DNA from 2 places in the Cupriavidus sp. P-10 genome. Region 1 is predicted to be linked to the other one. Evidence: predicted binding sites of a transcription regulator. Region 1 holds the regulator's gene; the other holds the start of a gene.
The links. Region 1 encodes LexA, which represses DNA repair genes until DNA is damaged. Its sites were predicted from a motif close to ACTGTATNNNNATACAGT; they were not measured.

Region 1 (11,894 bases):
CACCGCTACGCCAAGCCTTACATCGCGCTGATGGACGGCGTGGTGATGGGCGGCGGCATGGGCATCTCGCAAGGGGCCCGGTTGCGCCTGGTCACCGAGCGCACCAGGATGGCCATGCCCGAAACCAATATCGGCCTGTTCCCCGATGTCGGCGGCGGCTGGTTCCTGGCACGCACGCCTGGCCATATCGGCGAATACCTCGGGCTGACCGGCACTGCGATCAACGCGGCCGATGCGCTGTACGCAGGCCTGGCCGATGCCTACCTGCCGGGCAACCGACTGGCCGAGCTGGTCGATTCGCTGCGCGCGCAGCAGTTTGCCAGCTGCGATGCCGTCCTCGCGCATATCGAAGGCTTCACCGCGCCGCATCGCGCTGACTGCCTGCCTGCGCAAAGTACGCTCGCGGGCCTGTCCGCACAGATCGACGATCTGTTCGCCGGCAATACCGCGCAGGATATCCTGGCGGCCATCAGCGATGCGCCGGGCGACTGGGCCGCGCAGACCGCTGCCATGCTGCGTAGCCGCTCGCCGTTGATGCTGTGCGTGTCGCTGGAGCAGATCCGCCGCGCGCGCGGCATGTCGCTCGAAGATGAACTGCGCATGGAACTGGACATGATGTATTACGTGTTCCGCAAGGGCGACGGCGTCGAGGGCATCCGAGCGCTGGCGATCGACAAGGACCACAACCCGCGCTGGCAGCATGCCCGGCTGGATGAGGTTGGCCGCGAGACAGTCCAGTCGTTCTTCGACAGCCCGTGGCGTACGGAAGACCATCCACTCGCCGCGTTGGGAAAGGGCGCCTGATCGGTCCGTCCAACCGCCGGCGGCCGCGCGCGCCGCCCCCCTCACGGCAGGCCAGTCGCGACTCGGGTAGAGTGGTGGCTGGACCGGCGCGGGCAGCCATGGCAACCATGGCGCCTGCGCCGTCCGCTTCAACTGTCCACGCAGACAAAGGAGCCGTGATGAGCAATCCTCGTGATGTCGTTGTACTGGTGGGAAGCCTGCGCAAGGAGTCATATAACCGCAAGCTGGCCAAGGCGGTGATCGCGCAAGCGCCGGCACAACTCAAGCTGGAGATCGTCGAGATCGGCGACCTGCAGCTCTACAACCAGGACCTGGACGACAAGCCGCCCCAGACCTGGGCCGCATTCCGCGACCGCGTGCGCCGCGCCGATGCGGTGCTGTTCGTCACACCCGAATACAACCGCTCGGTCCCCGCGCCACTGAAGAATGCCATCGACGTGGGCTCGCGTCCGTACGGCAAAAGCGTCTGGGACGGCAAGCCTGCCGCCATCATCAGTGCCTCGCCGGGAGCAGTCGGCGGGTTTGGGGCCAATCATCACCTGCGGCAGTCGCTGGTGTTCCTCAATATGCCGATCCTGCAGCAGCCCGAGGCGTATATCAGCGGCGTCGACAAGCTGTTCGACGAGCAGGGCGGCATTGCCAACGAATCGACGCGGGGCTTCCTCGACAAATTCCTGACCACGTTCGGCGCGTGGATCGACAAGACTGCGGCCGCGCGATGATCTCGCGGGCAACCGGCCCGGGGCGCTACTGAAGGTTGGTGCCCCCCGGCGAAAGATCTGCCGGGGTGGTAAACTGATGCGCCTTCCGAAAAGCCGCGATACCGCTGCGGCTGCATTGTGTGCGACGCCCCCGGCGCACGGGAGCTGCCTCCACCGGGCGCTGTTGATATCTACGAGTAGCATGAGGATTGGCCACGCCGATCCGTTCCGAAATGACCCATTTTCAAGGTAAACCTGCCGCGGCAAGTCCGCGCCGCGTATCCGTGGCGCCGATGATGGATTGGACTGACCGCCATTGCCGCACCTTCCACCGCCAGCTCAGCCGCCATACCTGGCTGTACACCGAGATGGTGACCACCGGTGCGCTGCTGCATGGCGACGTGCCGCGCCACCTGGATTTCGATGCGGCAGAGCACCCGGTCGCGCTTCAGTTGGGCGGCAGCGAGCCGGCCGACCTAGCCGAGGCAGCCAGGCTGGGCGAGCAATGGGGCTACAAGGAGGTCAACCTGAATTGCGGCTGTCCGTCCGAGCGCGTGCAGCGCGGCGCCTTCGGCGCCTGCCTGATGGCGGAGCCGCAACTGGTCGCCGATTGCGTGAAGGCAATGCGCGATGCGGTCAGCATCCCCGTAACGGTGAAACATCGCATCGGCATCGATACCATCGAGCACTACGATTTTGTGCGCGATTTTGTCGGCACGGTCGCGGAGGCGGGGTGCGACACATTTATCGTTCATGCGCGCAATGCCATCCTGAAAGGCCTGAGTCCGAAGGAAAACCGCGAAATCCCGCCGCTGCGTTATGAAGTGGCCTATCAGTTGAAGCAGGAATTTCCGCAACTGGAGATCCTGATCAATGGTGGCATCGTCACCCATGACGAGATGGCGCGGCATCTGCAACACGTCGACGGCGTGATGATCGGCCGCGAGGCGTATCACCAGCCCTATGTCCTGGCCGAAATGGATAAGCGCTTCTACGGCGATGCTGATGCGCCGGTACGGTCGCGGCTGGATGCCGAGCTATCGATGCAGCGCTATATCGGCGACCTGGTCGAACGCGGCGGGTATATGGGTGCGGTCACTCGGCATATGCTGGGGCTGTACCGCGGCATTGCCGGAGGGCGCGGCTGGCGCCGTGTGTTGTCCGATGCGAAGCGCATGCATGCCGCACGCACGCGTGCCGATGTCGATGCGCTGTTTGAAGAGGCGCGCGCACACCTGCGTCCCCTGGCGTCAGAACCGCTGGCGGCATAAAGCAAGCCGCGCTGAACGACGCCGCCACATAGCGCTTGAGTGCTTGCTCTAACACCGAATCGTCAAATTGTGCAGGGATTCCCGAGGGTTGCGCGCGCGACACTTGCGATGCCAATTCGGCCGGTAACTGGCGTCTGCAAAGGGATTCCCCTAATTCGCCGAGGCAGGGCACTTTTTTACACTGTGCCCTGCCCTCGAATACAGGGCTTTCTTCAACTGATTATTCAGCCCGCCTCGGCGGGCTTTTTTTCGTCGGCGCGTTTTGCGCTCTTCGTTTACCCGAATGGTGCAATTGCCGGATGACAGTTACATTGCAACGGCCTTCAGGGCATTTGAGATCGCTAAAGTTAAGAGTCCGCGCTGCGGACTCTTTTTTTGATCTTTCGCGATCGCGCCAGTCGAGCCGGTTTGACCGGGCTGCCCGGAAAAGAGTTCCACCGGTCACGCTGCGGCGGGAGGGCTATCGCGATGTATGGCTGATGCCCACATCCAGCGTTCCATAGGTCGTGATTCCCGACTCCCGTCCATCGGCTCCGCCGCCCGCACAGGCTGCCAGCGCCGCCACCATTCCCAGCAGCGCCAAGACTCCCGCCAGACGTCCAGGCATTGTTCTCATGCTCCATCCTCGCAATATTCCTGAAAATGGTTTGGCCATGACCAATGCGCGAGGTTCCAGCGAACCTTGCTGTCAAACCAAGCAAACTGCGGGGAAGGAAGCAAGAGCCCTGCAGGGGTAGGGGCTTTGCACGCCATATGCTGTGCCGCTTGGTGACTTGCCGCTATGGTCTGTCGCGCCTGCGCGCTGTGGCCCCGTCTGGCTAGCTGGCCTGCGTGCTACGATTCTTCGCATCGCCACAGGCGAAGGGACGGCAGTAAGCGTGGAAAAAGCGAACGCAAACAACGAAGAGTCATTCGGCGAGGTGTTTGAGGACTTCAGGCTGGTCTGGGTCGCCGAGCAACTGCAGGACGGCAAATGGACAGCGCGCTACTGCTGGCACCACGGTATCTCGGAAGGCGCGGGCAGGGCGCTGCAGGAAGCCGTCCTCAATGGCAAGTCACGCCGGCTGCTGGGCCACTTCGACACCGAGGCAGAGACCATCGAAGCCATCAAGCAGGCGGTGTTGCTGGAGGCCAAGTGGCACCGGCCCAAGGCGTGATGCAGATTCTGAAAAAAATTTGTGCGGGATACTAGCCATCTCGAAAAAGTGTTTGTATAATCTTGGTTTTCGTCGATCAGCGCTTCGCTGATGACCTCTACGGTGGCTGTAGCTCAGTTGGTAGAGTCCAGGATTGTGATTCCTGTCGTCGTGGGTTCGAGTCCCATCAGCCACCCCAGATTGCTTTGCAAACAGCGCCTTTACGGGCGCTGTTTTGCTTTGTAGGCATGTGCGACGCGAGGCTGGTGCGGTCCAGGCTGTTTCGGCGCTGGCTGAACGCTGGTGCTCAGCATCGATGTTCGACATTAGGCGCTAGTGGAGCAGTGACTTTCCATGTCGACCCGCACGCGATCGATGTGGCTCCTGTACCATACGCGCCTTGAATTCCAAAGAGGTCGTATGTTCCTTCGAGCAGCGGTAATTGGCGCTGGCGTGGCAGTGGCCGCGATGATGGCCGGATGCGCCACCGGCACGTCGGAGAAAGATGTTCGCGCGCGCCCGCCGATGCGCTTGTTCACGCCGGCAAAAATGGCCGACGTTGCCAAATGCCTGCGCAACAATCTCGGCGATGACGCCACGGTCGTCAGCCTGCCGGCACAGAACCAGACGGAAATTCGGATCGGTCAGCTAAACGGAGCCGGCGAGTTTGCGTATGCCTATCTGATTTCGCTGACGGCGAAGCCGGATGGCACGGCGGTCGAGCTGCGCAAGACCAATACATGGTTTCCGCAGTTGACGCCGCAGGAACTGGAAACGGAAACCAAGGCGTGCGCGCGTAGCTGACGCGGGGCAGGCCGTTGGTCGGGAAACCGGACCGCTTCAGACGGCCAGCTTGTCCATGGTTTCCAGTTCGAGCATCCTGCAGATCGCGGCCATGCTGCCTACCATAGTCCGGCGCTGCGCGCCCTGATAGACGCGTACGCCCTTGCACTGGCGGAAGGGTACCGGCTTGACCGGGCGGCGGGTGGCGACGTGGTGGATTTGCGGCATGGTTGCACCTCTTTTTCAGGCAAAAGCGGGGTCAACACCCGGCAAGCCGGGCGGCGTCTGCAAAGCAATGGAAGCGGGTGGGTCCGCGCAGGCGCAAGGCCTGCCGTGCCCGGCTAGAAGCCGGAGGATCGGATCAGGCCGACCGCGATGCCTTCCAGCGAAAACTCTTCGCGCCCGGGTTCAACGATGATGTTGGCGAAGTCCGGGTTCTCGGCGATCAGCTCAATATGGCCGCCGCGCCGCTGCAGGCGCTTGACCGTGACATCGTCACCCAGTCGCGCCACCACGATCTTGCCGTTGGGCGCTTCGCTGGCGCGGCGCACTGCGAGCAGGTCGCCGTCGAGAATGCCGGCGTCGCGCATGCTCAGGCCGCGTACGCGCAACAGGTAGTCGGGGCGTTCATCGAAGACCGAGGCGTCGACCTGGTACTGGCGGTCGATATGCTCGGCGGCAAGGATGGGGCTGCCGGCGGCGACGCGGCCCACCAGCGGCAGCGTCAGCTGCAATACGCCGGGTATAGGCAGCGAGAACTGGTCCGGCATTTCTGAATCACTGCGCGAGACCTTCAGGCGAATGCCGCGCGAGGCGCCCGGCGTCAGCTCGATCACGCCTTTGCGGGCCAGCGCGCGCAGGTGTTCTTCCGCGGCATTTGGCGAGGAAAAGCCGAACTCGGCGGCAATCTCGGCGCGCGTTGGCGGGAAGCCGGTGCGGCGGATCGTATTGCGGATCAGATCGAAAATCTGCTGCTGCCGGGGTGTCAGGGTCGCCATGGGATCGCCGTTCCGTGCGGGCGCGCTGGGGGCAGGGCTGGGAGGGCTGCCCCGCAAGCTGGGGCTTTCCGCAAATCCTGCATCCGGCGCGCCGGGCACTGTATGTTTAAACAGTATGCTGTGATTTTATACAGTATCGGCGGCAGCGCAAGCAGAATTTTTTTGGTGGCGCGCGTGGACCGATCGGCCGCGGTGGCGCGGGCCCGCCGGGGGAGGTCCGCCATTACAATCGCGATTCCATCGCCCAGCGCATGCGTTTCCCTTCTTGTCTCCTGAGCCCCCAGCACCTATGACCCAATTGCCTCGCATCGTCGTATTGGCTACCGGCGGCACCATTGCCGGCGCTTCCGGCAACCCCGCCAGCAGCGCGCACTACCAGGCGGCAACCGTGCCCGTGTCGTCGTTGCTGGCGGCGGTGCCGGCGCTGAAGTCGGTGGCGCGGATCGAAGCCGAGCAGGTGGCGCAAGTCGACAGCAAGGACATGACCTTCGCGCTGTGGGCCGTGCTGGCGGCGCGTGTCGAGCACTGGTCGGCGCAGGCGGGTGTGGCGGGCATCGTGATTACGCACGGTACGGATACGCTGGAAGAGACGGCAATGGCGCTGCACCTGACCCAGGCGTGTCCAATCCCGGTGGTGATGACAGCGGCGATGCGGCCGTCCACCTCGCTGTCAGCCGACGGGCCGCTCAACCTGCTTGATGCGGTCCGGGTGGCAGCACATCCGGATGCGCGCGGCAAGGGCGTGCTGGTGGTGCTGAACCAGCAGATCCACGCGGCGCGCGATATTGCAAAGGCGCATACGTCGGCGGTGGATGCCTTTGTGTCCCAGTGCGGGCCGCTTGGCTTGGTGCAGGACGATTTCGTGCGGTTCGCTCGCACGCCCCGGCAGGCCTGGGCGATCGGGCCGATGCCGCGCGCATGGCCGGTGGTTGAGATCGTGGCGAGCTACGCTCAGCCGGGCCGTATCGCCGTCGACGCGCTGGTGCGGGCCGGCGTGGCGGGCCTGGTGGTGGCCGCAGCCGGCAATGGTTCGATCCATGAAGTGCTGGCGGAGGCCCTGGTGGATGCCGCCGCCGCTGGCGTGGCGGTGGTCCGCAGTTCGCGTACCGGTGCGGGTCACGTGGCGATCCCGCCGCACCCCAGCCCGTCAGATGGCGTTTTCGTCTCTGCGGCGGATCTGAATCCGTACAAGGCAAGGGTGCTGCTGGCGCTGGCGCTGGCGGCGGATCCTGCCCTGGCCGGCGATCCCGTGCGCCTGCAGGCGGCTTTTGCCAGGGCTTGATGCAGTGGTGCGCTTGCGCGCCAGTCCGTCGCCGAGCTATACTTTAAGGCTATTCAACCTTGCCACACCGGACTCGTGACGCCCGGGTGGCTAATCCAAAAGGAGCGTCAATGCGTCATTACGAAATCGTCTTCATCGTCCACCCGGACCAGAGCGAACAAGTGCCGGCCATGATCGAGCGCTACAAGCAGCTCGTGACCTCGCAGAACGGCAACGTTCATCGCGTGGAAGACTGGGGCCGTCGCCAGATGGCCTACATGATCCAGAAGCTGGCCAAGGCTCACTACGTTTGCCTGAACATCGAATGCGGCAAGGACACCCTGGCTGAACTGGAACACGCGTTCAAGTTCAACGACGCCGTCCTGCGCCACCTGATCGTGCAGACCAAGAAGGCCGAGACCGCTCCTTCGCCGATGATGAAGGAAGTGCAGCGCGAAGAAGCCCGCAAGGCCGCGCAAACGACCACCGAAGGCCAGCCCGCCTGAGTGCGGACTGCGGTGCGAGCCATGGCTGACAGCGTCGGCCACGGCAGCATCGATGGCAAACAGCGAGAGGCCCCGCGTTGAATCAGCTTCGGCTTGCCGCCACCCTGGCGGAACGCGATGCCCTGCGCTTTACCCCGGCCGGGGTGCCCGTCGTGAACTGCATCCTGCAGTACAGCGGCGAGGCCGTCGAGGCGGAAACGCCACGCCAGGTCGAGTTTGCCATCGCAGCGATGGGGATCGGGCCGGTCGGCCAGCGGCTTGAGCGGCTACCGCTCGGCACGCTGCTCGACTGCGAAGGATTCCTCGCTCGCAAGCACCGCAACAGCAAGGCTCTCGTCTTTCACATCACCGGATGTAAAGCATTCGTAAAGGATTGAATCATGGCATTCGTCAAACGTGACAACAAGAACAAGAAGCGCTTCCAGCAACAGAACCCGCTGTTCAAGCGCAAGCGCTTCTGCCGCTTCACCGTGGCTGGCGTGGAACAGATCGACTACAAGGATCTGGACACCCTGAAGGACTTCGTCGGCGACAACGGCAAGATCACGCCGGCCCGCCTGACCGGTACCAAGGCCCACTATCAGCGTCAGCTGGATACGGCAATCAAGCGTGCGCGTTTCCTCGCGCTGCTGCCGTACACCGACCTGCACAAGAACTGATAGGCCCTAGGTCCGTAACGGAGAAAACACGATGCAAGTCATTCTGCTGGAAAAAGTCATCAACCTGGGCAACCTGGGTGACATCGTCAAGGTGAAGGACGGTTACGCTCGTAACTTCCTGATCCCGTCGAAGAAGGCGCGCCGCGCCACGCAAACCGCGATCGCCGAATTCGAAGTCAAGCGCGCCGAGCTGGAAAAGTCCGCCGCCGAGAAGCTGGCTGCTGCGCAAGCTGAAGGCGAGAAGCTGAACGGCCTGACCGTCCAGATCAGCCAGAAGTCGGGTGTCGACGGCCGTCTGTTCGGCTCGGTCACCAACGCCGACATCGCCGTGGCACTGGAAGGCCAGGGCTTCAAGGTCGAGAAGGCTCAGGTTCGCCTGCCGAACGGCCCGCTGAAGATGGTGGGCGACCACCCGATCAGCGTCGCGCTGCACACCGACGTGGTGGTCGACGTGACCGTGTCGGTGCTGGGCGAGCAGGTCTGAAGACCCGCTGCAGCGGTGCCGGACCCGGCGCCGCGTGAAGCACTGCAAGCAGAAAAGGCAGGAGCCCTGGCTCCTGCCTTTTTTGTTTTCCGCTTGCGCTGGCTGGCAGATGTCCGGCTGTTGTCAGGCAAGTGTCTGGCAAATGTCCGGCGTAGTGCGTCCTCCTGCCAGCGTCCCGCCGTTATAATCCCTCCCCATGAACGCGCCCGTCGCCGACCCCCAACTCGACAACCTCAAGGTCCCGCCGCACTCCATCGAAGCCGAACAGTCGGTGCTCGGTGGCCTGCTGCTGGACAACGCCGCCTGGGACCGCATTGCGGACTTCCTTTCGGAGGCGGATTTCTACCGCTTCGACCACCGGATGATCTTCCAGAGCATCGCCCGGTTGATCTCGGCCACCAAACCGGCCGACGTGATCACGGTCTACGAAATGCTGCAGGTTGCGGGCAAGGCCGAGGAGGTGGGCGGGCTGGCGTACCTGAATTCGCTGGCGCAGAACACGCCCAGCGCGGCCAATATCCGTCGCTATGCGGAAATCGTGCGCGAGCGTGCGGTGCTGCGCAAGCTGGTTACCGTGGCCGACGACATCGCCTCGGCCGCCTTCGCGCCCAAGGGCCGCGAAGTGCGCGAGCTGCTGGACGAAGCCGAGTCCAAGGTCTTTGCGATCGCCGAGGAAGGCTCGCGTGGCCAGCAGGGCTTCCAGGAAATCCAGCCGCTGCTGACGCAGGTGGTTGAGCGTATCGACGAGTTGTACCACCGCGACAGCACCAGCGACGTGACCGGCGTGCCCACGGGCTTCGTGGACCTGGACCGGATGACCAGCGGCATGCAGGGCGGCGACCTGATCATCGTGGCGGGCCGCCCGTCGATGGGTAAGACCGCGTTCTCGCTGAACATTGGCGAGCATGTGGCGGTGGAGCAGGGCCTGCCGGTAGCGGTGTTCTCGATGGAAATGGCGGGCACGCAGCTGGCCATGCGTATGCTCGGCTCGGTCGGCCGGCTGGACCAGCACCGGCTGCGTACCGGCCGGCTGCTGGATGAAGACTGGCCGCGCCTGACGCATTCCATCCAGCGCATGAACGATGCGCAGTTGTTCATCGACGAAACCCCGGCGCTGAACCCGATGGAACTGCGGGCCCGCTCGCGCCGCCTGGCGCGGCAGTGCGGCCAGCTCGGCCTGATCATCATCGACTACCTGCAGCTGATGTCGGGCTCCGGCGGCGGTGAGAACCGCGCGACGGAAATTTCAGAAATTTCACGTTCGCTGAAGGGTCTGGCCAAGGAACTCAACTGCCCGGTGATCGCGCTGTCGCAGCTGAACCGAAGCCTGGAACAGCGCCCCAACAAGCGCCCGGTGATGTCCGATTTGCGCGAATCCGGCGCTATCGAACAGGATGCCGACGTAATCCTGTTCATCTACCGCGACGAAGTCTACAACTCGGATTCGCAGGACAAGGGCACCGCCGAAATCATTATCGGCAAGCAGCGTAACGGCCCGATCGGCACGGTGCGGCTGACCTTCCTGGGCCAGTTCACCAAGTTCGACAACTTCACCGGCGGCCCGGCCTTCTTCGACAACGACACCTGACGAAGTCAAGCCGCCTGCGAGATCGCGGCGTATACCGTCTCGTCTGTGCCAAATTGGCGGGCAATGTCCGCGTAACCCTGTAAAATATTGCGCTTTGATGACAGCCGCCTAACCGGTGGCTGTCATAACACGCGTTCGTTCAATCTGTAACACATCAGCAGCGCTACACGCGCCGCCTTAAGGAACATTCCATGTTCGGCCGATTCATGCCCACTGAGGGCAAGTTCTTCGAATATTTCAACCAGCATGCCGACTGCGCGGTGACCGCCGCCCACGAGCTCCAGGCCCTGGTCAACGACTTGCCCAACGCCGAGGCGCATGCCCGCCGCGTCCAGGCCACCGAGAAGAAGGCCGACCGGATCACGCACGACACCATCGACCTGCTGCACAAGACCTTCATCACGCCGCTGGACCGCGACGAGATCCACAAGCTCATCACGACCATGGACGACATCCTGGACCTGATGGAAGACGTGGCCGAAACCATCTCGCTGTACGACGTGACCAACCTGACCGACGAGGCGCTGCGCCTGGCCGCGATCTGCGTGCAGTGCTGCGACCAGGTCAAGATCGCGGTAGGCCTGCTCGAGGACATGGGCAACGCCAGCACCATCCTGAAGACCGCCCAGCAGATCGACCAGCTCGAGTCCGAGGCCGACCGCGTGATGCGCTCGGCCATGTCGAAGCTGTTCCGCGACGAGACCGATGTCAAGCGCCTGATCAAGCTGAAGGCCATCTACGAACAGCTCGAGACGATCACCGACAAGTGCGAGGACGTCGCCAACATCATCGAAGGCATCGTCCTGGAAAACGCCTGAGGCGGCAATCGGCATGCAGACCATTCAAATGAGCCTGTGGGTGATCGCCTTGCTGGTGGCGCTCGCGCTGCTGTTCGACTTCATGAACGGCTTCCACGACGCGGCCAACTCGATCGCCACGGTGGTGTCCACGGGCGTGCTCAAGCCGCACCATGCGGTCGCGATGGCGGCGATGTGCAACGTCGTCGCGATCTTCGTCTTTCACCTGAAGGTGGCGGCCACCGTAGGCACCGGCACCATCGATGTCGGGATCGTCGACCACTACGTCATCTTCGGCGCCCTGGTCGGGGCGATCGCCTGGAACGTCATTACCTGGTACTACGGCATCCCGTCGTCGTCGTCGCACGCACTGATCGGCGGGCTGGTGGGCGCGGCGGTGGCCAAGGCCGGCACCGGTGCGCTGGTCGGCAGCGGCCTGCTGAAGACCGTGGCCTTTATCCTGATCTCGCCGTTCCTGGGCTTCCTGCTGGGCTCGATCATGATGGTGATGGTGGGCTGGACCTTCTTCCGCACTCCGCCGTCGCGTGTAGACCGCTGGTTCCGCCGGCTGCAGCTGGTGTCGGCCTCGCTGTACAGCCTGGGCCATGGCGGCAATGACGCGCAGAAGACCATCGGCATCATCTGGATGCTGCTGATCGCCAGTGGCCACGTGATGGCTGGCGGCCAGCCGCCGACCTGGGTGATCGTGAGCTGCTACGTGGCCATCGGCATGGGCACGCTGTTCGGCGGCTGGCGCATCGTGCGCACCATGGGACAGAAGATCACCAAGCTCAAGCCGGTGGGCGGCTTCTGTGCCGAGACCGGCGGGGCGCTGACGCTGTTCTTTGCCTCGGCGCTGGGCGTGCCGGTGTCGACCACGCATACGATCACAGGGGCCATCGTCGG
Region 2 (11,894 bases), on a different replicon from region 1:
ACCACTGGAGACAAGGTAATGCCACCCGCACCGACAAGCCTGCTGTGCGATGCCAACGTTGCACGGCGGGAGTTCCTCGACGGAAAGGACGTGCCCGCCGGCGTCGTGTCCGACCTGATCGTGCGTTCGTGGCAACGTGCCGCGCGCGCGGGCGTGCGTCCCGAGCAGCGCATGCTGTTTTCGGATGTCATCACGCATAGCGAAGTCCGGCGCAGCGAAGAAGAGAACCGCACGCTGATCGAACTGGCCGGCGCCGACATGGAGGTGCTGGCCGGCGCCTTTCCGTCGCAGCAGTGGATCGTGCTGTGCACCAATGCCGAAGGCATGATCGTGTCATCCCACGGGCGCCTGGGCGCGGGGCCGGGCGGGCCGTCGCCGCTGCAGCATGGCCGGCGCATCTGCGAGACCGGCATCGGCACCAACGCGCCCGGCTGCCTGCTGGCTGAGGGCGGCAGCGCCGTCGAGATTCGCCGCGGCGAGCATTTCCTGCATGAACTGGTCGACGTGGTCTGTGCCGCCGCGCCGATCTACGATTGCCACGACCGCCTGATCGGCGTGCTCGATATCACTGGCTTCGGCGTCGACTTGCCGGCCTACGCGGTCAGCCACGTGCGCGCGGCGGCCACGTCGATCGGCAACCGCACCTTTGAGCGGCTGCCTGGCTGCTGCATCGTGCGCCTGCACCACGACCGGCGCATGCTGCATACACCGGCGGAAGGCATCGTCGCGGTCTCCGCCGACGGCGTGATCGTGGCGGCAAACCATACCGCGCGCGACATGCTGCGGCTCGGCAACGCCGAGATCGGCGCGATCGATATCGGCAGCGTCTTTGCCGAAGGCATGTATGGCCCGGGAGGCGCGGTGCAAAGCGTCGTGCGCACGGTCGCCGGCGGGCGCCTGCATGTGTCGGCAAGTGAAACCCAGCGTGCGCGTTCCCCCGGCGCCGCGCCGCGCGCCGACGACACCGGTCCGCTGGCTGGCCACCTGATTGCCGATGCCACGCTGGCGCGCGCCTTCGACAAGGCCAGCATGGCGGTCGGCGCGCAGGTGCCGGTGATCCTGCTGGGAGAGACCGGCACCGGCAAGACCATGCTGGCGCGCGCGCTGCACGAGGCCAGCCGGCCGGCCGGCAGCTTTGTCTCGATCAACTGCTCGGCCATTCCCGAAGGGCTGGCCGAAGCCGAGCTGTTCGGCTATGCCGACGGCGCCTTTACCGGCAGCCGCCGTGGCGGCAGCGCGGGCAAGATCGAGCAGGCCAACCATGGCACGCTGTTCCTGGACGAGATCGGCGACATGCCGCTGGCATTGCAGACGCGGCTGCTGAGCGTGCTGCAGGAGCGCTGCGTAACACGTGTGGGCGCGACCAAGGCGATCCCTGTCGACCTGTCGGTGATCTGCGCCACGCACCGCAGCCTGCCGGAACTGGTGCGGCAGGGCGCCTTCCGCGAAGACCTGTATTTCCGCATCAACGGCATGTCGGTGCGCGTTCCAGCGCTGCGCGACCGCACCGACCTGCCCGAGCTGATCGCGGCGATGCTGCAGACGCTGGCGCGCGGCCGGCGCAAGGCGCTCGACGCCGACGTGATGGCGCTGCTGATGTCGCATCCCTGGCCGGGCAACGTGCGCGAGCTGCACCAGGTGCTGCGCACCGCGGTGGCGCTGTCTGGCCTCAGCGAGGCAATCCGGCGCGAGCATCTCGACGAAAGCTGGCTGGATGCGGCAACACGCGCGACGGTGGCGGACCTGCTGCCCACGGCAGGCCAGCCGATGCTGCTGGCGCAGGCGCAGGACGCGCTGATCCAGCGCACCCTCGACGAACTCAGCGGCAACCGCTCCGAAGCCGCGCGCGCACTCGGCATCTCGCGCGCGACGCTGTACCGCAAGATGGCGCGCGCCAAGATCCGCTAGAACGGTTCTCCCACCTCCCATCCCTCCATCGAACCCCCGCTCGCCACGCCGTGGCAGCGGGGGTTTTTTATTGACCGCCTGTCTTGGCTGTATCGAGACATTGGCTCAGATTGCGACATCCCAGGCAGCCTCGCGACGACGTTGCAGGCGAAAACTGGCGCAAAAACACGCACCTGTGCGCGATTTGGGCGGCGGGCACGGCGCTTGCGTTGCAGGGCATCGCATACCAACAGGGTTCGACCCAAGGATCAACATGAGGAGACAGGCGATGCACGGCAATGCAGGACTGCTGATCAACGGAAAAATCGTGCAGGGCAGCACCACGCTCGACGTGGTCAACCCCGCCACCGGCAAGGTGTTCACCACGGTATCGCGCGCCACCGAGCGCGAGGCCGCCGCCGCGGTCGCTGCCGCCAAGGCCGCGCAACCCGCCTGGGCCGCGCTGGAACTGGCGCAGCGGCGCGCGTTGCTGCTGCGCTTTGCCGACGAGCTGCACGGCAACGCCGAAGACCTAGCCGCCACGCTGGTGCTGGAGCAGGGCAAGCCACTGGCCGAAGCGCGCCAGGAGCTGCAGTTCGCCGCAGCCTTCGTGCGCCATATCGCCGGGCTGGAGCTGCCGGTCTCGCTGGTGCAGGACGATGCCACCCACCGCATCGAACTGCACCACAAGCCGCTGGGCGTGGTGGCCGCGATCGCGGCTTGGAATTTCCCGGTGCTGATCGCCGCCTACAAGCTCGCGCCGGCGCTGCTGATGGGCAATGCCGTGGTGCTCAAGCCCGCGCCGACCACGCCGGTGGCAACGCTGCAACTCGGCGCGATCCTGTCCGACCTGCTGCCGCCGGGCGTGGTCAATGTCATCACCGATGCCAATGACCTGGGCAGCTACCTGACCTCGCATCCCGACGTGGCCAAGGTCTCGTTCACGGGCTCGACCGCGACCGGCAAGAAGGTGATGGCAAGTGCCGGCCCGGGGCTGAAGCGCATCACGCTGGAACTGGGCGGCAACGACGCGGCCATCGTGCTCGACGATGCCGACGTGGCGGACATCGCGCCGAAGATCTTTGGGAGCGCCTTCTACAACTGCGGGCAGGTATGCCTGGCACTGAAGCGGCTGTACGTGCATGCCTCGGTCCATGACGCGCTGTGCGACGCGCTGGCCGACCTGGCCGGGCGCGCGGTGGTCGGCAACGGCGCCGAAGCCGGCGTCACGATGGGGCCGCTGCAGAACGCCATGCAGTACGACAAGGCCGGCCGCTTTCTGGCCAGCGCGCGGCGCGACGGCAAGATCCTGGCGGGCGGTGCATTGCTCAAGGGCGATGGCTACTTCGTCGCCCCGACCATCGTGCGCGATCTGACTGACCGCAGCGAACTGGTGGCCGAGGAGCAGTTCGCCCCGATCCTGCCGGTGCTGAAGTTCGACAGCATCGACGAAGCTGTGGCGCGCGCCAACGGCACGCCCTACGGACTCGGTGGCTCGGTGTGGTCCCGCGACGAAGAGCGCGCCTGTGGGGTGGCGTGGCGTCTCGACGTGGGCACGGCATGGGTCAACCACCACCTGCATTTCGGCCCGCATATCCCGCTGGTGGGCGCCAAGGAGTCTGGCGTCGGCGTGGAATTCGGGCCGGAAGGGCTGGCCGAGTATGCGCAACTGAGCGTGATCAATATCGCGCGGGCACAGGCGGGCTGATGCCGCATGCCCGCCGCCCGGCGGGCCACAGACAAGAAGAAAACCGGAGGAGACATGCATCAAACCAGAACGGCCGGTGGCCGGGGACTGCGCTCGCCTGTACGCAGCGCTGCAGCGCCGGCGGCCGGCTTGGCATTGGCCCTGCTGCTCGGCGCATCCCCCGCGCGCGCCATTGACGTAGACGCGGGCGATTACACCGCATTGCCCGCGGGCACCAATCTCGGCCTGTTGTACTACCAGCATGCGCAGCGCGACCGCGTCTATGCCGGCGGCAACCGCGTCGCGGGCGGCAACCTGGATTCGGACGTGGGCATCGTGCGCTATGTGCGGTTCATGGAAGTCGGCGGCATCACCATCGACCCGCAGTTCCTGCTGCCGTTCGGCAAGCTGCGCGCCACCGACAACCTCAGCGCGCTGGGCAGTGCCAGCGGCGTGGGCGACCTGATCCTGGCGTCGACGGTGTGGCTGGTGAACCAGCCCGACAGGAAGCGCTATTTCGGCATCACGCCGTTCCTGTTCGTGCCGACCGGCAGCTACGACCAGAACCGTCCGCTGAACCTCGGCGAGCACCGCTGGAAGTTTGCGCTGCAGGCAGGCTATATCACGCCGATTACCGACAAGGTCACGCTCGACCTGGTGGCGGACGTCACGGTGTTCGGCAACAACAGCAAGTACGGCCCGAACTCGGCCACGCTCAGGCAGGACGCCCTGGTGCAGGGGCAGGGCTGGCTGCGCTACCACTTCACCGAACGCTTCGATGTGCGCGGCGGGCTGTCGTATGCCTTCGGCGGCGAGACCTCGGTCAACAACGTATCGCGCGACGACCGCACCAATACGTCGAAGTTCCTGGTCGGTTTCGCCTGGTTCCCGGCAGCGACGTTCCAGGTCCTCGGCACCTTCGGCCGCGATATCTCGGTGCGCAACGGGCCGATGGAGAACCTGCGCGCCAACCTGCGCCTGCTCAAGGTGTTCTGACACGCCATATCAAGAAAGAAGACAGAGGAGATCAAGATGCATAGCAACAAGCTACGCCTGTTAGTGAGCGTGATGGCCGCCGCCAGTGTGGCGCTGCCCGCGCCGATGGTATTCGGCGCCGACGGCATCGCCACCACTCGCTCGGCAAAAGCGAACAAGCCGGCCAACGCCGCCGCGCGCGTGGATGGCGCCGCCATCCGCGCCAACGAGGCCGGCACGCCGAACTGGCCCAGTTACGGCCTGGATTACGCCGAGACCCGCTTCAGCAAGCTTGAGCAGGTGAACGCGGGCAACGTCAAGGGCCTGGGGCTGGCGTGGTCCTACGACCTGGAATCAACGCGCGGCGTGGAAGCAACGCCGCTGGTGGTCGATGGCGTGATGTATGTCTCCGCGCCGTGGAGCGTGGTGCATGCCATCGACGCGCGTACCGGCAAGCGCCTGTGGACCTATGACCCGCAGGTGCCGCGCGACCAGGCCTACAAGGGTTGCTGCGACGTGGTCAACCGCGGCGTGGCGCTGTACAAGGGCAAGGTCTTCGTCGGCGCGTTCGATGGCCGGCTGGTGGCGATCGACGCCGCCACCGGCAAGAAGGTCTGGGAGCAGGACACCATTGTCGACCGCAGCAAGTCCTACACCATTACCGGCGCGCCGCGCGTCTACAACGGCAAGGTGATCATCGGCAACGGCGGCGCGGAATACGGCGTGCGCGGCTATATCACCGCCTACGATGCCGAGACCGGCAAGCAGCAATGGCGCTGGTACACGGTGCCGGGCGACCCCGCCAGGCCCTTCGAGAATGAAGCCATGGCAAAGGCCGCGGCCACCTGGGATCCCAGCGGCAAGTACTGGGTCAACGGCGGCGGCGGCACGGTGTGGAACACCATGGCGTTCGACCCCGAGCTGAACCTGATGTACATCGGCACCGGCAATGCCGGTCCGTGGAGCCGCAAGCTGCGCAGCCCGAAGGGCGGCGACAACCTCTACGCGGCCTCCGTGGTGGCGCTGAACCCCGACACCGGCGAATACGTCTGGCACTACCAGGAAACCCCGGGCGACAACTGGGACTACACTTCGACGCAGGACATCATCCTGGCCGACCTGAAGATCGACGGCCAGCCGCGCAAGGTGATCCTGCACGCGCCCAAGAACGGCTTCTTCTTCGTGATCGACCGGACCAACGGCAAGTTCATCTCGGCGAAGAACTTCGTCGACGTCAACTGGGCCTCGGGCTATGACAAGGACGGCCGGCCGATCGAGACGCCGCAGTCGGACACATCGGGCAAGCCGGCGGATATCGTGCCGGGGCCGTTCGGCGCGCACAACTGGCATTCGATGTCGTTCCACCCGAAGCTGGGGCTGGCCTTTATCCCGGCGCAGCACGTGCCGCTGACGCTGGCCGACAACAAGGAGTGGGCCCACAACCAGAAGGACTCGCCGGAGGCGCATCGCGGCGTGGGCTGGAACCTGGGCATGCTGGTCAATGCCGAGCCGCCCAGGAGCAAGCCGATGGGGCGGCTGATCGCCTGGGATCCGCTGGCGCAGAAGGCGGTATGGCACCAGGACCATGCCGGGCCGTGGAATGGCGGCACGCTCGCGACCGCTGGCAACCTGGTGTTCCAGGGCACCGCGGACGGGCGGCTGGTGGCGTATCACGCCGGCACCGGCGAGAAGCTGTGGCAGGCGCCGACCGGCTCCGGCGTGGTGGCGGCGCCGGTGACCTACCTGCTCGACGGCAAGCAGTACGTCTCGGTGGCGGTGGGCTGGGGCGGCGTGTATGGCCTGAGCCAGCGCGGCAGCGACAGGCAGGCGCCGGGGCGGGTCTACACCTTTGTGCTCAACGGCAAGAAGCCGATGCCAGAGTCGGCGCCGTACGCGATGGCGCCGCTGCTGAGCGGGGTGAAGTACGACCCGGCCAAGGTCGCCGACGGGCAGAAGCTCTACGTCAACAACTGCGTCTTCTGCCATGGCGTGCCAGGTGTCGACAAGGGTGGCAATATCCCCAACCTGGCTTATGTCGGCGCGCCGATGATCGAGCACCTGGACAAGATCCTGTTCAACGGGCCGTTCGTGCAGAAGGGCATGCCGGATTTCACCGGCAAGCTGACGGCCGAGGACGTGGTCAAGATCCAGGCGTTCATCCAGGGCACCGCGGACGCGGTGCGGCCTAAGAAGCCCTGACGGGGGCGCGCGCGGGCCGGCGCTGGCCCGCGCGCTTCATGCGTGCAAAAGTGGCTGTTCGCCAAATCGGAATTGCTCAGAGCCGCGAATCGCGAGGAAATACCGCCTGGACAATTTGAGTCGTGGTGAGCAGTGAAATGAAAATCCAATCAACGGAAACCGTGACGGAGGGTGGCGCCGGCGGCGCCCTCGACAACCTCTCCCTCGACAATCCCGCCCTCGAAAGCATCGGTGTCCGCATCACGCAGTGGCGCCCCGATTACGTCGAGCTTGAGCTGCCGGTCACATCCAGCATGCTGAACCGCAGCCGCGTGGTCCATGGCGGCACGATCTGCACGCTACTGGACGCCGCCACCGGCTATGCCGGCCTGTTCTCGGCACCGGGCGAGGCGGCGCGGCATGCGGTGACGCTGTCGCTGACTTCCAACTTCCTGAGCAATGGCACGGGCAGTGTGCTGACGGCGAAGGGCACCGTCGACCGGCGCGGGCGCTCGATCTTCTTCTCGCGCGCGGAGGTCTGGCTCGATGATGAATTGCTGGTGGCGACGGGCGTTGCCACGATGAAGTACCTGAAGTAAGGCGAGGGGGCGTGCCCCTTTCTCCTCGTAAGCGGACGCTCGTCCGCCCGATCCCTTCCTCCGGTGCCCCGCGCACCACCTCGGGTGTCCTTCGCGCGACTACCCCTTGCGCTCGCCTCGATACTGTATAAATATACAGTTATCGTAAATATCCTATGTCTCTCGCTTCCCGCGAGCGATCCCGACTTCACATGCCTGCGCAATCGTACGCAGCCCCGCCCATGGCGGCGGAGGGCCTTCTTTTCCCTGCGCCGACGCCGGCCAGGCCCGCAGCCCCGGCAGCCCACGCTACGCGGCAGCAGGCGCTGTCAGCGCTCGAGCAGCGCTATCCCGGCCTGTGGCGCGCCGGCCAGCTTGGCCGCGCCGGCAGCGCCGCGGTGTGCCCGACCGGGTATGACGCGCTCTCTGCCGAACTGCCCGGCGGGGGCTGGCCGGCCGGCGGCCTGACCGAACTGCTGACCACGCAGGCCGGCGCGGGCGAGTTGCGCCTGCTGCTGCCGGCGCTGCGCGCGCTGGCCGGGGCGGGGCGCCGCATTGCGCTGGTGGCGCCGCCTTGCCTGCCCAATGCGATGGGCCTGGCCGCGGCCGGCCTGCCGGCGCGCCAGCTGTACTGGCTGCGCCCGCCTGCAGGCGCGGCCAAGGGCGCGCAGCAGGCCGACATGCTGTGGGCGGCCGAGCAGGTGCTGCGCAGCCAGGCCTTCGGCGGCGTGCTGGTGTGGCTGCCCACGGCCCGGCCCGGGGCGCTGCGCCGGCTGCAGGTGCTGGCGCAGGCCGGCGACGCGGTGGTGTGGGCGCTGCGCCCGGCCGCGGCGTTGCGCGAGTCGTCGCCAGCGGTGCTGCGCCTGCTGCTGGCGCCGCAACCCGGCAATGCGCTGTCGATCACCTTCCACAAGCGGCGCGGGCCGGTGCGCGATACGCCGTTGCTGCTGCACCTGGGCGGGATGGAGGCAGCCACGCGCACGGCCGCCTGGCCCGTGCCCGCCGGCGCCCCGGCCGCCGCGCGTTCCGTTATGCCTTCGCCTTCTCAGTCTTCTCAGTCTTCTCAGTCTTCTCCCGATGCCGTACTGGATCGCGGTGCACCTGCCGCGCCTGCCCCTGGACGCACTGCAGCCCAACTGGCCTGAGCCCGCTGCTGCCGGCCCATCCTCCGCCACTGGCACGCTGCACCATGCGCTGCCGGTGGCGGTGATGGCGCAGGAGCAGGTGGTGCTGGCCAACGGTCCCGCGATGCAGCTGGGCGTGCGCTACGGCATGCGCCGCGGCGGCGTGCAGGCGCTGTCGGCGGACATCGTGCAGCTGGAGCGCGACCCGGTCGCGGAAGACGCGTTGATGGAAACGGTGGCGCTGGCGCTGCTGCGCTTCACGCCGGCCGTGACGTTCGACGAGGAGCCCGAATCGGCCACGGTGATGCTCGACGTCACCGCCAGCCTGCGCCTCTTCGGCGGCCACCGCGCAATGTGCCGCGCGGTGCGCGCCTGCGTGCGCCAGCTTGGCACCATTGCCCAGGTGGGCAGCGGCCCGACCGCGCACGGCGCCGCCTGGCTGGCGCGCCAGCCGCTGCGGCGCACCCGCCGCGGCGTGGTGCGGCCCGCGCGCCGGGCGGTGGGCATGGCGCGCCTGCACCGGCTGCTCGACCGCCTGCCGGTCGAGGCGCTGCACACGCTGGCCGACCCGGCCTGGCTCGAAGGCATCGGCTGCCGCACGCTGGGCGAGGTGCGGCGCCTGCCGCGCGCCGGCCTGACGCGGCGGCTGGGCCCGGCACTGCTGGCGCGGCTGGACCAGGCCTATGGCGAGATCCCGGCGCGCTTTGCCTGGTACGCGGCGCCGCCCACGTTCGCGCAGCGCATGGACCTGCCGGGGCGCATCGAATCCGCCGAAGGCGTGCTGGCGGGCGCGCAGCGCCTGCTGCTGGCGCTGGCCGGCTGGCTGGCGCTGCTGCAGGCCGGCGTCACGCGTTGCGTGCTGGTGCTGGAGCATGAGCGCTACCGGCGCGGCGTCGATACTGAAGGGACGCCGGTCGCGCTAGGCCTGGCCCAGCCCAGCCGCGATCCCGCGCACCTGTCGCGGCTGCTGCGGGAGAAGCTCGACAAGCTCAGCTTCCACGCCCCCGTCACCGGACTGGTGCTGCGGGTGGAGGCGATGCAGGCGTGCGTGCCGCAAAGCGATGCGCTGTTCCCCGAACCCGGCGGCACGCCGGAAGACCTGGGCCGCCTGCTCGATACGCTGATGGCGCGGCTGGGCCGCGACAACGTGCTGCAGCCGCGGCCGCTGGCGGACCACCGTCCAGAGCGCGCCAACCGCTGGATGCCGGTCGACGAACCCCAGCCCGGCGGCAAGGCGGCCGCCATGCCGGGCCCGCTGCCAGAGCGCCCGCTGTGGCTGCTGCCGCAACCGCTGCCGTTGCCGGTGCAGCAGCACCGCCCCAGCCACGGCGGGCCGCTGGCGCTGCTGAGCCGGCCCGAGCGCATCGAGGCCGGCTGGTGGGACGGCGCGCTGGCCACGCGCGATTACTTCATCGCCGAGCGCGCCGATGGCCTGCGCTGCTGGATCTATCGCGAGCGTCCCGGCCACGGCGCGGACGAGGGCAGCGAGTACCGCTGGTTCCTGCACGGGTTGTTCGCATGACGCCGGTGATCTCTTCGCTGCCCGGCCTGCTGCCGGCGCTGCCCGACTACGTGGAGCTGCACTGCATCTCCAACTTCACCTTCCTCACCGGCGCCTCGCACCCGGGCGAGCTGATCGAGCGCGCCTTCGGCCTGGGCTACCGCGGACTGGCGCTGACCGATGAATGCTCGGTGGCCGGCACCGCGCGCGCCCACGATGCGATCCAGACGCTGCGCAAGCGCCTGCACGATGCGGTGGCACGCAGCGCGGCGCGCGGCGCGGAGGCAGACATCGACGAGCCGCTGCTCGATCCCGAAGGCGACGCCGATACCGACGAGGACGACCCCGCCGCGCACGCCAGCCGCCACCAGCGGCTGCAGGCGCTGGTGGCCGCCGCCGACAGCTTCGCGCTGCTGATCGGCAGCCGCTTCAGCCTGCCGCCGGCCGATGGCGCCGATGATGCCGATGGTGCCGACCGGCCGCCGCTGCGGCTGGTGCTGATCGCCCAGCACCGCGACGGCTTCGGCAACCTGTCCGAGCTGATCACGCTGGGCCGCCGCCGCGCGCAGAAGGGCAGCTACCGGCTGCACCCCGAAGACATCGCCGCGCCGACCGGCGACGAAGCCCACCTGCGCGGCATGCCGGGCTGCCTGGCGCTGCTGCTGCCCGACTATTGCGCCGATCCCGAGTTGCTGCGCGAACAGGCGCAGTGGTGCCGTGACGTCTTCGGCGAGCGCGTATGGATCGCACTGGAGTTGCTGCAGGGCCATGCAGACGGGCTGCACCGCGCGCGCCTGGAAGCAGTGTCGGCACAGACCGGCGTGCCGTTGGCCGCCGCCGGCGCGGTCACCATGCACGTGCGCTCGCGCAAGCCGCTGTCCGACGTGATGTCCGCGATCCGGCTTGGCCAGCCGCTGGCCGAATGCGGCATGGCGCTGGCACCCAATGCCGAGCAGCACCTGCGCATGCGCCAGGTGCTGTCGCGCCTGTACCCGCGCGATGCGCTGGCGCAGACGCTGAAGATTGCCGCGCAGTGCGATTTTTCGCTGGGCATGCTGCGTTACGAATATCCCGAAGAGCTGGTGCCGCCGGGCTATACGCCGATCTCTTACCTGCGCGACGAAGTGAAGCGCGGCAAGGTGGAACGTTTTCCAAATGGCCTGAAGCCGGAATGGGAAGCGCAGCTGGAGGAAGAACTGCTACTGATCGAGGAAAAACAGTACGAGCCCTTTTTCCTCACCGTGCACGACATCGTGCGCTTTGCCCGCGCCAACGGCATCCTGTGCCAGGGCCGCGGCTCGGCCGCCAATTCGCTGGTGTGCTTCTGCCTGTATGTGACCGAGGTCAGCCCCGAGCAGGCCAACCTGCTGTTCGGCCGCTTCCTGTCGCGCGAGCGCGATGAGCCGCCCGATATCGACGTCGACTTCGAGCACCAGCGGCGCGAGGAGGTGATCCAGTACATCTACCAGAAGTACGGCCGCCACCGTGCCGCGCTGGCGGCGTCGCTGATCACCTACCGTTCGCGCAGCGCGCTGCGCGACGTGGGCCGCGCGCTGGGCATCGACGCGAGTGTGGTCGAGCAGGTGGTCAAGGGCCAGGCCTGGTGGGACGGCCCCGGCTTCGTGGAGAAGATCACGCGCTACGGGCTCGATCCCGACTCGCCCGCGGTGCAGCAGTGGGCCAGCCTGACTGCGCAGCTGCGTGGCTTTCCGCGCCATTTGTCGCAGCACGTCGGCGGCTTCGTGATCGCGCGACACAAGTTGTCGCGGCTGGTGCCGATCGAGAACGCGGCCATGGCGGACCGCAGCGTGATCCAGTGGGACAAGGATGACCTGGAATCGCTGGGCTTGCTCAAGGTCGATGTGCTGGCGCTTGGGATGTTGTCAGCGATCCGGCGGGCGTTGGAGATGATCCCCAATCCCGACGAAACGCGTGCGGGATTGCCTGCGCGCATGGAGGACATC

Region 2: imuA (translesion DNA synthesis-associated protein ImuA) is a predicted target of LexA. The motif match lies at 7,449-7,466, and genes of this name have one in related genera.

The regions. Positions count from the first base shown of each region.
Region 1 is NZ_AP025170.1:2,142,647-2,154,540, reverse strand. It holds gene CTP10_RS09940 (enoyl-CoA hydratase/isomerase family protein) at 1-804, shown strand, start outside; gene CTP10_RS09935 (NADPH-dependent FMN reductase) at 963-1,526, shown strand; gene dusA (tRNA dihydrouridine(20/20a) synthase DusA) at 1,739-2,776, shown strand; gene CTP10_RS09925 (hypothetical protein) at 3,655-3,933, shown strand; tRNA gene CTP10_RS09920 (tRNA-His) at 4,036-4,111, shown strand; gene CTP10_RS09915 (hypothetical protein) at 4,267-4,716, shown strand; gene CTP10_RS09910 (hypothetical protein) at 4,753-4,923, opposite strand; gene lexA (transcriptional repressor LexA) at 5,037-5,693, opposite strand; gene CTP10_RS09900 (asparaginase) at 5,983-6,975, shown strand; gene rpsF (30S ribosomal protein S6) at 7,086-7,460, shown strand; gene priB (primosomal replication protein N) at 7,538-7,837, shown strand; gene rpsR (30S ribosomal protein S18) at 7,841-8,119, shown strand; gene rplI (50S ribosomal protein L9) at 8,151-8,603, shown strand; gene CTP10_RS09875 (replicative DNA helicase) at 8,800-10,191, shown strand; gene CTP10_RS09870 (DUF47 domain-containing protein) at 10,383-11,009, shown strand; gene CTP10_RS09865 (inorganic phosphate transporter) at 11,023-11,894, shown strand, end outside.
Region 2 is NZ_AP025171.1:1,011,389-1,023,282, forward strand. It holds gene CTP10_RS21720 (sigma-54-dependent Fis family transcriptional regulator) at 19-1,908, shown strand; gene CTP10_RS21725 (aldehyde dehydrogenase family protein) at 2,177-3,595, shown strand; gene CTP10_RS21730 (transporter) at 3,650-4,570, shown strand; gene CTP10_RS21735 (PQQ-dependent dehydrogenase, methanol/ethanol family) at 4,607-6,748, shown strand; gene CTP10_RS21740 (PaaI family thioesterase) at 6,886-7,326, shown strand; gene imuA (translesion DNA synthesis-associated protein ImuA) at 7,518-8,450, shown strand; gene CTP10_RS21750 (Y-family DNA polymerase) at 8,383-9,951, shown strand; gene CTP10_RS21755 (error-prone DNA polymerase) at 9,948-11,894, shown strand, end outside.